Regions from separate parts of the Barrientosiimonas humi genome, predicted to be linked through region 2. Evidence: riboswitches for the same ligand, from Rfam matches in the RefSeq annotation. Region 2 holds a riboswitch; each other region holds the start of a gene.
What was found. A riboswitch is a leader RNA that binds a small molecule or an ion and turns the genes downstream of it on or off. The one in region 2 is predicted to bind thiamine pyrophosphate.
Positions count from the first base shown of each region.

Region 1 (4,737 bases), 2.1 Mb from region 2:
CGGTCAGGCTTGGCGCTGCCCTGCGGCTTGGCGCTGTCGCCGGGCTTGGCGGTGGCGGCCGGGGCGGCGAGGCCGACCGAACCGGCCAGGGCGACACCGACGAGGGCGGTGAGGAGCGACGTACGGCGGGTGCGACGGGTCATGAGCCCCACTGTGGCCCGGTCCGGGCGACCTGCGGGCGAACACGAGGAGATCTTTGGGCGGTGGGGACGGCTGGCGGAGTCGCCGCGCGACTGAGTGGTCACTTGTGGTGGGTGTCGACCGTCGCGCACCCGCCACAAGTGACCACTCGAGCCGGTGAGTCGTCACCTACGCCGGTCGGCGCTGGCTATCACCGAAGGCCGGTGCGTCGAGCGGGGTCGTGGGGGAGCATGGGGCGGTGAGTCAGACCGAACCCATCCTGGGCGCCTCGCTCGACGAGCTGCGCCGCACCCGGACCAGCGTGAAGTGGCAGGCGTACGGCCACGAGGCCATCCCCGTGTGGGTCGCCGAGATGGATGCGCGGCCCTGCCCGCCGGTGGTCGAGGCGGTCACGTCGGCGCTCGGCCGCGGCGACACGGGGTATGCGTGGACGGCCGAATACGTCCGTGCCGCAATGGATTTCGCGAAGCGGCGGTGGGACTGGTCGCCCGACCCCGGCGCGGCGATGAGCGTGCCCGACGTGATGTCGGGGATCGAGGCGCTGCTCGTGCACAACGTGCCCCGCGAGGCGGGCGTGGTGCTGAGCCCGCCGTGCTACGACTCGTTCTACGGCTTCGTCGCCGCCACCGGTCGGCGCCTGGTGAAGGCTCCGCTCGGCGCCGACCTGCGGCTCGACCTCGACGCGCTCGACCGGGCGTTCGTCGAGGCCGGGCCGGGCGGGGCATACGTGCTGTGCAACCCGCAGAACCCGACCGGCACGGTGCACACCGCCGACGAGCTGCGGGCGCTCGCGCGGCTGGCCGACGAACGCCGGATCCTGGTGCTGTCGGACGAGATTCACGCGCCGCTCGTGCAGCCGGGGACGACGTACACGCCGTATCTGAGTCTGCCCGAGGCCGCCCGCGGCGTCGCCCTGATGAGCGGGTCGAAGGCGTTCAACCTGGCCGGGATCAAGGCGGCGCTGGCGTTCGCCGGGCCCGACGCCAAGGAGCGTCTCGCGGCGCTGCCTGAGGTGCTGACTCACGGCGCCAACCACCTCGGGGTGATCGCGGCGACCGCGGCGTACGACCACGGCGGGCCGTGGCTCGACCAGCTGCTCGGCGAGCTGGCCGACCGGCGCCGGCTGCTGGGTGAGCTGCTCGCGCAGCGTCTCCCCGACGTACGCCCGGTGCCGAGCCAGGCGACCTTCCTCGCCTGGCTCGACTGCCGGGGGCTGGGCGTCGACGACCCGGTCGCGACGTTCCGGCGCGGGGGCGTGATCGTCAGCGCGGGCACCTGGTACGACCCCGACCAGGGCGCCGGGTGGGTGCGCTTCAACCTCGGCACCTCGCCCGAGGTGATCACCGCCGCCGTCGACCGCATGGCCGCAGCGCTCGAGCCGGTCGAGTAGCGCGAGGAACGAGCGCGTATCGAGACCCCGGCGACCGCCCTACCTGGCCACCTCGGGCTCGGCGTCGGCGATCTGCCGGTGCGCCCACGGCGACAGCAGCGCGAGCACCACACCGAACGCGACGGCGATGACGCCGAGAACCGTGAAGAACTGCGCGTCGGGGGTGTCCTCGGTGAGCCGGATGGCCTGCGCGGCGATCGACTGACCGGTCGCCGACGACAGGAACCACAGCGCCATCGCCTGCGACGCGAACGCCTTCGGGGCCAGCACCGTCGTGGCCGAGAGACCGACCGGCGACAGGCACAGCTCACCGAGCGTCTGCACGACGAACACGCCGCCGAGCACCCACACCGGGGCGGTCGGACCCTCGTAGTAGTTCGCGGCGATTCCCAGCAGCACGAACGAGATTCCCGCGATGGCCACACCCATCGCGAACTTCATCGGCGTGCTCGGGAACTTGCCGGAGCGGGCCAGCCACAGCAGACCGAACAGCGGTGCGAGGAGGGTGATGGTGATCGGGTTGATCGACTGGAACCACTCCTCCTCGAAGCGGAAGCCCAGCGAGTCCAGGTCGGTGCGCCGCGCGGCGAAGGTCGCCATCTTGGTCGCGGCCTGCTCGAAGATCATCCAGAACAGCACCGCGGCGATCCACATCGGGAGGTAGGCCCGCAGGTGGCGTCGCTCGGTCGGGGTGACTCGCTTGCTGCGGAACATCACGACGAAGTACGTGACCGAGGCGGCGACCGACAGCAGCGCCACCGTGTCGATGACGGCGGCGGCATAGCCACCGCGCACGACGCGGAGCAGGCCGATGAGCACCGCGACACCGCCGACGACGCCGAGTCCGATCAGCCCGGCGCGGCGCCGCGCCGTGTCGTCGACGGGGTTCGGAGCCTTGTCGCTGTCGGGGTCCAGCCGCTTGCGGCCGAGGTAGTAGAGCACCAGCGCGATGCCCATGCCGACGGCTGCCGCGGAGAAGCCGGCGTGGTAGCCCCAGCGGTTGCGCAGGAAGGCCACCACGAACGGGGCGAAGAACGCGCCGATGTTGATGGAGACGTAGAAGATCGAGAAGCCGGCGTCGCGGCGCGGGTCGCGGTCGGTGTAGAGGTGCCCGACCATGGTGGACACGTTCGGCTTCAGCAGACCGGTGCCGAGGGCGACGAGTGCGATGCCGAGCCAGGAGAAGCCGGCGCCGGGGACGGCCAGCGACAGGTGGCCGGCCATGATGATGAGGCCGCCGTAGAGCACGGACCGGCGCGCGCCGATCATCCGGTCGGCGAGCCAGCCGCCGATGATCGACAGCAGGTAGACCGCGGCGCCGTACGTCGCGACCACCGCCTCGCCCAACGTGTCGTCGAGCCCCAGCCCGCCGTTCGCGGCCGTGTCGACGAGGTAGTAGAGCAGGATGGCGCGCATCCCGTAGTAGGAGAAGCGCTCCCACAGCTCGACGTTGAAGAGGGTCGCGAGTCCGCGCGGGTGGCCGAGGAAGGTCTTCTCGGCGGGAGTCGCCCCGGTGTCGGTGGGGGTGGCCGACATGCTCAGGTCACTTGCCTTTCGATTCTGGACTTGGGGGCCCGAAAGCCGCCGTCCACCGTACGGCGCGTTCCTAGGGCACTCCTGTCGGGTCGTACGCTGGTGGTCACTTCGCACATCCATCGCGGGAGTCCCAGGAGGGGCTGAGAGGGCGCTGCTGCCGCGCCGACCGTCACACCTGATGCGGGTCATGCCGCCGAAGGGAGACTCCGATGCCGTCGTCTGCCGTGTCGCAGATCGGTTCTGCCAGAACGAGATTCACGCCGGACAGCCCTGCCCGGAGGCGGGCGACCCGCGGCGGGATGCTCGGCAACTACGTCGACCAGGTCGACATCTTCCTGCCCGTGATCGCCCTCGCCCCGGTCAGCGACCGGGTGCTCGGGCCGGGCAGCACCGCGGCCCAGACGGGCCTGGTGTTCGTGGCCACGCTGCTCGGCCGGCCGCTGGGCGCCGCGATCTTCGGCGCGGTCGCCGACCGCCGCGGCCGCACCAGCACGACCCGCATCGCGATCGCGGGCATCGCGGCGACCACGGCGGCGATCGCGCTGGTGCCGGGGCACACCACGCTCGGGGCGGCGACGCTCTGGGCGTTCGTGGCGCTACGGTTCCTCGGCGGCATCTTCCTGGGAGGTGAGTACACCGCGGCCATCCCACTGGCGATGGAGTGGTCGCGGCCTGAGCGGCGCGGCGGCCTGAGCGGCGCCGTCATGGCGATGTCGCCGCTGGCCAACGCCTCGATCGCCGCGCTAACACTGACGCTCGTCGAGGTGCTCGGCGTCGACGCGTACGCCGACTGGGCCTGGCGCGTCCCGTTCGCCGTGGGTGCTCTGCTGGCGGCCGCGATGCTGCTCTACTACCGCCGCGGGGTCTCCGACGCGCCGGCCTGGAAGCGGGCCGAGCGACGCCCGAACCCGTTGCGGGACATCGTGATCGGGCAGTGGCGCCGGCAGCTGTGGCAGGTCTTCGTGCTGATGACCGGGCTGTGGCTGTTCACCCAGATGGCCGTGCCGGTGCTGACCGGTGAGCTGCGCGCGTCCACCGCGCTCGACCCCGCCACGGTGCCGTTCGTCATGCTGATCGCGACGCTGGTGTCGGCGGTGACGATGCTCGCCGCGGGCGAGCTGTCGCAGCGCACCGGTCGACGGGCGTTCTTCGTGGCGTTCGGGGCGGCGGCCGTGCTGCTCGCCCCGCTCGCGCACGCGCTCACCGGGGCGTCGCGGTCGCTCGCCGTGGTGGTGCTCGGCGCCGCCGCCCTGCAGGTGGTGACCGTGACGGCGTACGGGCCCGTCGGCGCCTATCTCGCCGAGCGGTTCCCCGCGCAGGTGCGCTCCAGCGGCTACGGCGTGGGCTACTCGCTGTCGATCGTGCTGCCGGCGCTCTACCCGTTCTGGCTGCCGCCGCTGCAGGAGGCGCTGGGCGCCGAGGTCGCGGTGCGGCTGGTGCTCGTGGTCGCCGCGCTGCTGCTGGTGGTGGGTGCGCTGGCCGGCCCCGAGCCCGACCGTCGCGCCCCGCTCGCCTGACCCCTCACCGGGCTGATCCGGGCGAGCGGTCGGGTCAGCCGCGCAGTCCGAACTCGTCGTCGCGCCACTCCCGACCGTCGCCGATGAGTCCGTTCTCGCGGGGCTCGTCGGAAGGGTTGTCGGCCTCGCGCTGGCGCAGCTCGACGCGGCGGA
Region 1 covers NZ_VFOK01000001.1:3,324,534-3,329,270, forward strand. The annotation lists gene FB554_RS15450 (endonuclease/exonuclease/phosphatase family protein) at 1-143, opposite strand, end outside; gene FB554_RS15455 (MalY/PatB family protein) at 380-1,531, shown strand; gene FB554_RS15460 (peptide MFS transporter) at 1,571-3,067, opposite strand; TPP riboswitch at 3,179-3,286, shown strand; gene FB554_RS15465 (MFS transporter) at 3,367-4,584, shown strand; gene FB554_RS15470 (AMP-binding protein) at 4,619-4,737, opposite strand, start outside.
Region 1: linked by a shared signal. The riboswitch ahead of FB554_RS15465 (MFS transporter) and the one ahead of thiC (phosphomethylpyrimidine synthase ThiC) in region 2 are both predicted to bind thiamine pyrophosphate.

Region 2 (4,737 bases):
GTGCGCACGACCCTGCACCACCTGCGCCAGCAGGGGCAGCACCGCGAGGGCATCCCGAACCGTTCGCTCGCCGACTTCGTCGCCCCGAAGGACAGCGGCCTGCGCGACTACGTCGGGGCGTTCGCGGTCACCGCCGGGCTCGGCGCGTCGGAGAAGATCGCCGAGTTCAAGGAGCAGCTCGACGACTACAGCGGGATCCTGCTGGAGTCGCTCGCCGACCGGCTGGCCGAGGCGTTCGCCGAGCGGATGCACGAGCGGGTGCGCCGCGAGCTGTGGGGGTTCGCCTCCGACGAGCGGCTGAGCAACGAGGAGCTCATCGCCGAGGACTACCGCGGCATCCGCCCCGCGCCGGGATACCCCGCCTGCCCCGACCACACCGAGAAGGAGCTGCTCTGGCAGCTGCTCGACGTGCAGGAGCAGACCCAGATCGAGCTCACCGAGTCGATGGCGATGTGGCCGGGCGCCGCGGTCAGCGGCTGGTACTTCTCCCACCCGCAGTCGCAGTACTTCGTGGTCGGCCGGCTCGGTCGCGACCAGGTCGAGGCCTACGCCGAGCGCAAGGGCTGGACGCTGGCGCAGACCGAGAAGTGGCTCGCGCCCAACCTCGGATACGAGCCCGAGGACTGATGACCACACGCCGGTCGAGTAGGCGAGGAACGAGCCGTATCGAGACCCCCCGCACACCCGCGGCCGTGCTGTGGGACATGGACGGCACGCTCGTCGACACCGAACCGTTCTGGATCGGGGCCGAGCGAGCGCTGGTCGAGAGCTACGGCGGCACCTGGAGCGACGAGCTGGCGCACCGTTGCGTCGGCAACCCGCTGCTGGTGTCGGCCACGATCATCCGCGACAACAGCCCGGTCGAGCTGACGCCGGAGCAGATCGTCGACCACCTGCTGGGACTGGTCGTCGCCGAGATGCGCCGCCACGTGCCGTGGCGGCCGGGAGCGCGCGAGCTGCTGGAATCCCTTGTGGCAGAAGGGATCCCGTGCGCGCTGGTGACGATGTCGTACGTCCGGTTCGCGCAGGTGCTGCTCGACGTGCTGCCCGCGGGGACCTTCGCGACCGTGGTCACGGGCGACGCGGTGACGCACGGCAAGCCGCACCCCGAGCCCTACCTCACCGCGGCCGAGCGGCTGGGGGTCGACCCGCGCGACTGCATCGCGCTGGAGGACTCGCCGCCGGGCGTACGCTCGGCCGTCGCCGCCGGCGTGCCCACCGTCGCGGTCCCGCACGTGGTGCCGGTGCCGGCGCTGGCCGGGGCGGTGCAGGTCACGACGCTGGACGGGGTGACCCCGCAGGGTCTTGCCCGTCTGGTCGCGACCGCCACCGCCCCGGCCGAGCGCTGAGCCCGGTTACGCGCTGAGCCCGGTCACGCGCTCGGTGCGGGTCGCGCGGACTCGGCGTCGACGTACACCGTGGAGCCGAGCTCGACGAACGTCTCGCTCATCTGCCGCATGCCGTCCTGGGCGAACCGGTCGCGCACGTCCTGACTGATCCGCATGCTGCAGAACTTCGGGCCGCACATCGAGCAGAAGTGCGCCGTCTTGGCCGCGTCCGCCGGCAGCGTCTCGTCGTGCATCGAGCGGGCGGTGTCGGGGTCGAGCGAGAGGTTGAACTGGTCCTCCCAGCGGAACTCGAACCGGGCCTTCGACAGCGCGTCGTCCCACGCCCGCGCGCCCGGGTGGCCCTTGGCGACGTCGGCGGCGTGCGCGGCGAGCTTGTAGGTGATCACGCCCGTCTTCACGTCGTCGCGGTCGGGCAGCCCGAGGTGCTCCTTCGGCGTGACGTAGCACAGCATGGCGGTGCCGTGCATCGCGATCGTGGCCGCGCCGATGGCCGAGGTGATGTGGTCATACCCCGGGGCGATGTCGGTGACCAGCGGGCCGAGCGTGTAGAACGGCGCGCCGTGGCACCAGTCCTGCTCCAGGCGTACGTTCTCCTCGACCAGGTGCAGCGGCACGTGCCCCGGCCCCTCGACCATCACCTGCACGTCGTGCTCCCAGGCGCGCTGGGTCAGCTCGGCGAGGGTGCGCAGCTCGGACAGCTGGGCCTCGTCGTTGGCGTCGGCGGTGCTGCCGGGGCGCAGCCCGTCGCCGAGGCTGAACGCGACGTCGTACTGCGCGAAGATCTCGCACAGCTCGTCGAAGTGGGTGTAGAGGAAGCTCTCCTCGTGGTGGGCGAGCATCCAGCCGGCCATGATCGAGCCGCCGCGGCTGACGATGCCGGTGACCCGGTTGACGGTGAGCGGGACGTAGCGCAGCAGCACGCCGGCGTGCACGGTCATGTAGTCGACGCCCTGCTCGCACTGCTCGATGACCGTGTCGCGGTAGACCTCCCAGGTGAGGTCCTCTGCGTTGCCGTCGACCTTCTCCAGCGCCTGGTAGATCGGGACGGTGCCGATCGGCACGGGGGAGTTGCGCACGATCCACTCGCGGGTCGTGTGGATGTCGTCGCCGGTCGAGAGGTCCATGACGGTGTCGGCTCCCCACGTGGTGGCCCAGGTCAGCTTGTCGACCTCCTCGGCGATCGAGCTGGTCACCGCGGAGTTGCCGATGTTGGCGTTGACCTTCACCAGGAACCTGCGGCCGATGATCATCGGCTCGGTCTCGGGGTGGTTGATGTTGGCCGGGATGATCGCGCGTCCCTCGGCAACCTCCTGGCGCACCAGCTCGACGTCGCACTGCTCGCGCGCCGCGACGAAGCGCATCTCGGGCGTGACGATGCCGCGCCGGGCGTAGTGCATCTGCGTCACGCGGCGAGAAGGCTTGGCACGCAACGGTTCTCGCCGTTCGCCCTGCCACTCCTGACTCGCGGCGCCACGCCGTTGCGCGCCGCGCCCGTCGTCGGCGAGGTCGCGGGGACGACCGGCGTACGACTCCACGTCCTCCCGTGCGCGGATCCACTCCGCGCGGTGGGCGGGCAGCCCGACCTCGGGCGTGGAGCCGGGGCCGGAGGTGTCGTAGAGCCGGAACGGGGCGTTGGTCTCGCCGGTGCCGGGGGAGTCCGACAGGGTCACCTCGGTGCGGGGCACCGCGAGACCGTCAGGACCGGTCTCGTGGACCTTGCGCCGGCCGGGGGCGGCATCGGTGGTCTCCGGCCCGGCAGGCCGGGTGCGGCGATCGGTGGTGGCGTCGGTGGGGGATGGTGTCGACATGGTGGTGCGCCTCCTTGCGGCGGCACGCCACGGCGCCCGCCGGGGTCGGCGGGTCTGCGACAAGGGAGTGCGGTGTGCGTCTCATCGACCACTGCTCCTTGCGCCGGCATGACCCGGATCAAGTTGGACGGTCGGGGCCGCATCAGCCCCCTCTCAGCCCGGTGCGCCGGACTCCCGCGAGGGACATTCACTTGCTGTGCCGGCTCTCGGAGCCGACGTGGGCGACGCTACCTCACCGGCCGTGGTGGTGACGGCGGTGTCCTCATATGGCGGACAGCGGATGACTCACAGCAGACCGCGAGGCGGGCGAGGCGCAGGCTCGCCCGCCGCACAGCAGACCGCCCGGCCGGGCGGACGCGTGGTCCGCTCGACCGGGCGGTCTGGGTGGCCGGAGGCCGAGCCGGCATCGGCTGGCTCAGCTCACCGGCTCACCCGGGTGGGCTCGGCTGCGCCGGCCCAACCGTTGTGGCTCAGCCCTCGTCGCTCAGCCGGCGACGCAGGAAGACCCCGGCGCCGGTGATCGCGGTGAGGGTGGCGATCCCGCCGGCAGCGAGCGCGGCACCGCTGGGGCCCTCACCGACGACACCGGTGCTGACGACCGGGCCGGTGGGCTGACCGGGGTTGGTGCCGGTCGGCGGGTGGGTGCTGGTCTCGGTGCCCGTCGGGGTGTCCGTGGGCTCCGGGGTGTCGGTGGGCTCCGGGGTGTCCGTCGGCTCGGGCGTGTCGGTCGGCTCGGGCGTCTCGGTGGGCTCCGGGGTCTCGGTCGGCTCCGGCGTGGTCGGCTCGCAGTCGAGCTTGAAGACCTTGGACTTGACCTTGATCTCGTTGCCGTCGGCGTCGTACATCGTGACCTTGTAGTGGCCGTTGTCGAGGGTCAGACCGTCGTCCTCGCCCTCGGGGTCGGCGTTGATGTAGACCGTCGAGCCCACACCGTTCTCGTCGGTGGTGATGCTCAGCGAGACCGAGTCCTCGGTGTCGCTGTCGCCGCCCTGCGGCACGATCTCGATCGAGCCGGACTGGTTCGGGTCGAAGCCGAAGCCCTCGAGGTTGAACGCGCAGCTCTTCGGGTCGTTGCTCTCGGTGCCGGCGGGCGTGCCGAGCTCGTGCACCTTGAGCGTGCCGTTGTTGCCGGCCGGGCCGGTCGCGGTGGCGGTCTCGGTGCTGGTGGCGGTCGTGGTCGCCGAGGGGTCGGGCCCCTCGGTCGGGTCGGCGCTGGCCGACGCCAGGCTGCCGATGCCGAGGCAGGCGATGGCGCCCGCGGTGGCGAGTGCGAAGCGCGGCTTCACGAGTGACTGCATGGGTGTTCCCTCCCTGGTTGAACTTCCGGACGCGCGCTGCCGAAATTTCCCCCGCAGGACACGCGCTGCCTGCACGCTATGCGGGCCGCGGCTCGGAAGGCTGGGAGTTTTCGGGAAGTGGCGGAAAGTGAAAGATCAGGCGGGAGGTACGTCCACGCTGGGGGGTGCAGTCCTCGGGGCCGGGGGCCTGGCTGGGGGCCGGTCTGGCGGTGTTCGACGGACGGCTGGACGGTGTCGGTCCGGCACGGGCCGTCCGGTCGCGGGGATCGGGTGATCCTCGCG
Region 2 covers NZ_VFOK01000001.1:1,243,631-1,248,367, forward strand. The annotation lists gene metH (methionine synthase) at 1-627, shown strand, start outside; gene FB554_RS05800 (HAD family hydrolase) at 627-1,349, shown strand; gene thiC (phosphomethylpyrimidine synthase ThiC) at 1,373-3,157, opposite strand; TPP riboswitch at 3,235-3,345, opposite strand; gene FB554_RS17580 (hypothetical protein) at 3,628-4,455, opposite strand.

Region 3 (4,737 bases), 890 kb from region 2:
ACGCCCGTCACGCCCTGGGTGCTCTGCGCCGTGAGCGCGGTCAGCACCGCGCAGCCGTAGGCGCCCAGCGCGCTGAACGACTTCAGGTCGGCCTGGATCCCGGCGCCGCCCGACGGGTCGCTCCCCGCGATCGTCAGCGCGACCGGTGGACGCGAACCACCCTCGCCCGCACCCTGCGCTGCGCGCTCCTCGCCGCTCATACCTTCTGTCGCGCTCGGTCGCACTCCGCTCCGGGCGCGTGCTCGTCCCTCGCCCGCACCCTGCGCTGCGGGCTCCTCGCCGCTCATAGCGCGATCCCTGTCTCCCACGCCGCGCGCAGGCGGGTCGCCTCGCCGCGCGGGTCGAGGCGGCCGCAGATCGCGCTGACCACCGCGACGCCGGAGATGCCCGACGTGCGCAGCTGCGGGACCTCGTCGACCCCGATCCCCCCGATCGCCACGCTCGGCAGCTCGGTGGCGTGGGCGATCGTGCGCACCCCCGCGGGCAGCAGCGGCGGCACCGTCACCTGCTTGGTGGCCGTCGGCCAGGCCGGGCCGATGCCGAGGTAGTCGACCTCGCCCGATTCCGCTGCGGCACGGGCCTGCTCGACGGTCTGCACCGACTGCCCGAGCCACCGGTCGGGGCCGATCAGCTCGCGCGCCTTGACCGGGTCGAGGTCGTCCTGACCGACGTGCGCCCCCGCCGCGCCGATCTCCTCGACCAGGTGCACCCGGTCGTTGATCAGCAGCGGCACCCCGGTCGGGGCGAGCGCCGCGACCAGGTCGCGGCCGAGGGCCACGACGTCGGCGTCGGACGCGTCGGGCTCACGCAGCTGCACGAGCGACACTCCCCCGGTCGTCGCCGCCACGACGGTGTCGACGAGCCGCCCGCGACCGGTCAGCTCGCTGCTCGTGACCAGATACAGCGACAGGTCCGGGATCCCGCGCCCGCTCACGCCAGCACCACGCGGTCAGCGAGCGCGTCGGGCTCGAGCGCGCTGAGCTCGTCGAGCAGGTTGACCGCGAACGACCCTGGACCGCTTGCGGATTCGGCTGCGACGTCAGCGGCGACGGTGAGCGTCGCGGTCGCCGCGACGGCGGCGACGAACGGGTCGTCGGTGACACCGGCGTACGCCGACATCAGCGCACCCAGCGCGCAGCCCACTCCGGTGACCCTGGTCATCAGCTCGTTGCCGTGCGCACGCGCACGAGCCGGTCCTCGTGGACGATGTGGTCGACGGCGCCGCTGACCGCGACGACCGGGCCGGACAGCGACAGGCCGCGCGCGGGCAGGGTCGCCTGCTCCGGGGCGTCGAGCGAGTCGACCCCGCGGCCGCCTCCCCCGCCGGCCACCGCGAGCACCTCGCTGGCGTTGCCGCGGACGATGGCGGGCTTCCCCGACGACAGCAGCTCGTGCACCAGCGACGTGCGCCAGCGCAGCGAGCCCACCGCGACCGGGTCGAGCACCCAGGGGGTGCCCGCCTCGTCGGCGGCCCTGGCCGCCACCTTCATCGCCTCGGCGGTCGACTCGGTCAGCGTGCCGACGTTGATCAGCACCCCGTCGGCGACCGCGGCGAAGTCGCCGGCCTCGCGCGGGTTGTCCACCATCGCCGGCGCGGCGCCGACGGCGAGCAGCACGTTGGCGGTCCAGCCGGTGACGACGGAGTTGGTGAGGCACTGCACGAGCGGAGCCCGCTCGCGCAGCGCGGCGAGCGCCTCGGCGAGGTCGGCTGGGCCGACGTCCGCGCGGGTCGTGGTGGGCTCGGACTGGGTGGTCGACATCGTTGACGTCCCTTCGCTAGTACGACCTAGATCAGGTGCGACGGGTGTGATCTCAGCCGTGCCGAGCCGAGGCTCTCGCCTCTCCGTCCCGGGCACAGCACCCCGCGTCGTGTGTCCTCGACCCTAACCCGGGGGTGCGGCCTGCGCCTCACCCCCGGGTGGTCGTCCCACCGCTCAGACCGCGGTGCGCACCCAGGCGGTCGCCTCGCCCGGCAGCCGGCCGTCGACGAGCGGACGGGTGGTGAGCACCACCTCGCCCGCGGGGAGCTCGGCCGGCTCGGTGCCGAAGGTCGTCACCACGTGCCAGCCGCCGGGGCGCGAGAAGTGCAGCACGCCCTCGGGCGCGGGCTCCCAGGTGAGCTCCTCGTCGGTCTGCAGCTGCGCCCGCAGCGCCAGGGCGCGGCGGTAGAGCTCCAGCGGAGCCTCCGGGTCGCCCGACTGGGCCTCCACGGAGACCGCCCCGAACGACTCCGGCTGGGGCAGGTGCGCGGCCGAGCTGCCGAAGCCGTACGACGGGCCGGTGGTCGACCACGGCAGCGGCACCCGGCAGCCGTCGCGGCCGATCTGCTCGCCGCCGGTGCGCAGGAAGGTCGGGTCCTGGCGCCGGTCCTGCGGGATGGCCGCGACCTCTTCGAGCCCGAGCTCCTCGCCCTGGTAGAGGTAGGCCGAGCCGGGCAGCGCGAGCATGAACGCGGTCGCCGCGCGGGCCCGGCGCGCCCCGACCTGCGGGTCGATGGCCGGCGTGGTCCCGCCCGAGCGCAGCCACTCGTTCGCGAAGCGGACCATCACGTCGGCGCTGGCCGCGGTGTCCTTGCCCTGCAGCGCGTAACGAGTGGGGTGGCGCACCACGTCGTGGTTGGACAGCACCCACGTGGTCGACGAGCCCGAGGCCGCCGCCTGGGCCAGGTTGTCGGTGACGACCTCGCGGAAGGCCGTGGCGTCGAAGTCGGCCTCGAGCAGGTCGAAGTTGAACGCCTGGCCCAGCCCCTGCGGGCTGGCGTAGCGCGCCCGTCGCTCCGGCGTGGCGACCCACGCCTCGGCCACGGCCGTGCGCGGCGGGTCGTAGCTGTTCAGCACCTGCCGCCAGTCGGCGTAGATCTCGTGCACCTCGTCGCGGTCCCACATCGGGTGCTCGCCGGTGCCGGCCTCGAGCGCGAGCAGCTCGGCGTGGGTGGGCAGCTGCTCCGGCAGGTCCTTGGCGAGCCCGTGCGCGACGTCGACCCGGAACCCGTCGACCCCGCGGTCGCTCCAGAAGCGCAGCGTCGTGAGGAAGTCCTCGCGCACCTCCTGGTTGGCCCAGTTGAGGTCGGGCTGCTCGGGGGCGAAGTAGTGGTGGTACCACTGCCCGTCGCCCATCGGGTGCCACGCGGGGCCACCGAAGCCGGACTCCCAGTCCGACGGCGGCAGCTCGCCGTCCTGGCCGCGCCCGTCGCGGATGACGTAGCGGTCGCGGGCCGGCGACCCCTTCGGCGCGGCCAGCGCCTCCTGGAACCAGGCGTGCCGGTCGCTGGTGTGGTTGGGGACGATGTCGACGATGACCTTGATCCCGGCTGCGTGCAGCGCGGCGACCAGCTCGTCGAACTCCTCCAGGGTCCCGATGGTGGGGTCGACGTCGCGGTAGTCGTCGACGTCGTACCCGCCGTCGGCGAGCGCCGAGGGATAGAACGGGCTCAGCCACACGGCGTCGATGCCGAGCGTCTGCAGGTAGGGGACGCGGTCGATGATGCCGCGCAGGTCGCCGATCCCGTCACCGTTGGCGTCGGCGAAGCTGCGCGGGTAGATCTGGTAGACGCTGGCCTGGCGCCACCAGTCCCGGTCGCGGGGTCGCTGCGGGGTCGGCGCGGGGGCGGTGAGGGTGTCGGTCATGGACGGGCACGTTCCTTTCGGGTCGGACATGGTCGGTCGGAGGGGGCTACTTGATGGCGCCGCGCATGACGCCGGCGATGATCCAGCGCTGCCCGACGAGATAGCCGACGACGGCGGGGATCATGGCGAGGGCGTACGACGCGAAGGCCACGTTGATGTCGAGCGTCAGCGAGTTCTGGTAGGACGCCTGCACCACCGGCAGGGTCTGCTTCTCGACGTCGGAGATGATCAGCGACGGCATCATGTAGTCGTTCCACGAGCCGAGGAACGAGAAGATGCCGACCGTCGCGGCCATCGGCAGCAGCAGCGGGAAGACGATCTTGCGGAACACCTGGAAGGGCGTCGCGCCGTCCAGCGCCGCGCTCTCCTCCAGCTCCTCGGGCAGGTTGCGGATGTAGGCCGCGAACAGCAACGAGTTGAACGACAGCCCGAACATGATGTGCAGGATCGCCACGCCGAGCGGGTTGTCCAGGCCGAGCGCCGACATGAGCTTGATCTGCGGCAGCACGAGCACGACGAACGGGATGAACATCGCGCCGAGCAGGCTGATGAAGCACAGCCGGAAGAAGCGGAACTCCCAGTTGCGCACCACCGCCCAGGCGAACATCGACGGCAGGAAGATGTTGCCGGCGACCGCGATCGCGCTGATGAACACGCTCCAGCCGAAGGCCCGCGGCGCGTTGACCAGCTCCCAGGCGGTGGCGAAGTTGCCGAACGCCGGGTCGGTCGGCAGCGCGAAGCCCGCGCCGGCGTCGCTGTTGGCGCCGGACTTCAGCGCCATGGCGAGCACGAAGTAGAGCGGGACGAGCACCACCAGCGACCCGATCGCAAGGACCGTCGTCGGCAGCAGGCGGTACGGCCGTGGCGGGGCGAGCGGCGGCGGCTCGGTCCGCGCGTGGTCGGGACGCTCCAGCGTGGTGGTCATCTCTTGTCTCCCATCAGCTTGACGACGCCCAGCTGCAGCAGCGACAGCACGACGGTGACCAGGAAGAAGACCATGGCGTTGGCCGTGCCGTAGGCGATGTCGCTGGCCTCGACGGTGCGCACGATGCTCATCGCGATCGAGGTGGTGGCGCCGCTCGGGCCGCCGCCGGTGAGGCCGACGATGATG
Region 3 covers NZ_VFOK01000001.1:2,136,616-2,141,352, forward strand. The annotation lists gene thiD (bifunctional hydroxymethylpyrimidine kinase/phosphomethylpyrimidine kinase) at 1-200, opposite strand, end outside; gene thiE (thiamine phosphate synthase) at 284-934, opposite strand; partial or broken gene thiM (hydroxyethylthiazole kinase) at 931-1,760, opposite strand; TPP riboswitch at 1,752-1,875, opposite strand; gene FB554_RS10025 (glycoside hydrolase family 13 protein) at 1,935-3,626, opposite strand; gene FB554_RS10030 (carbohydrate ABC transporter permease) at 3,673-4,551, opposite strand; gene FB554_RS10035 (carbohydrate ABC transporter permease) at 4,548-4,737, opposite strand, start outside.
Region 3: linked by a shared signal. The riboswitch ahead of thiM (hydroxyethylthiazole kinase) and the one ahead of thiC (phosphomethylpyrimidine synthase ThiC) in region 2 are both predicted to bind thiamine pyrophosphate.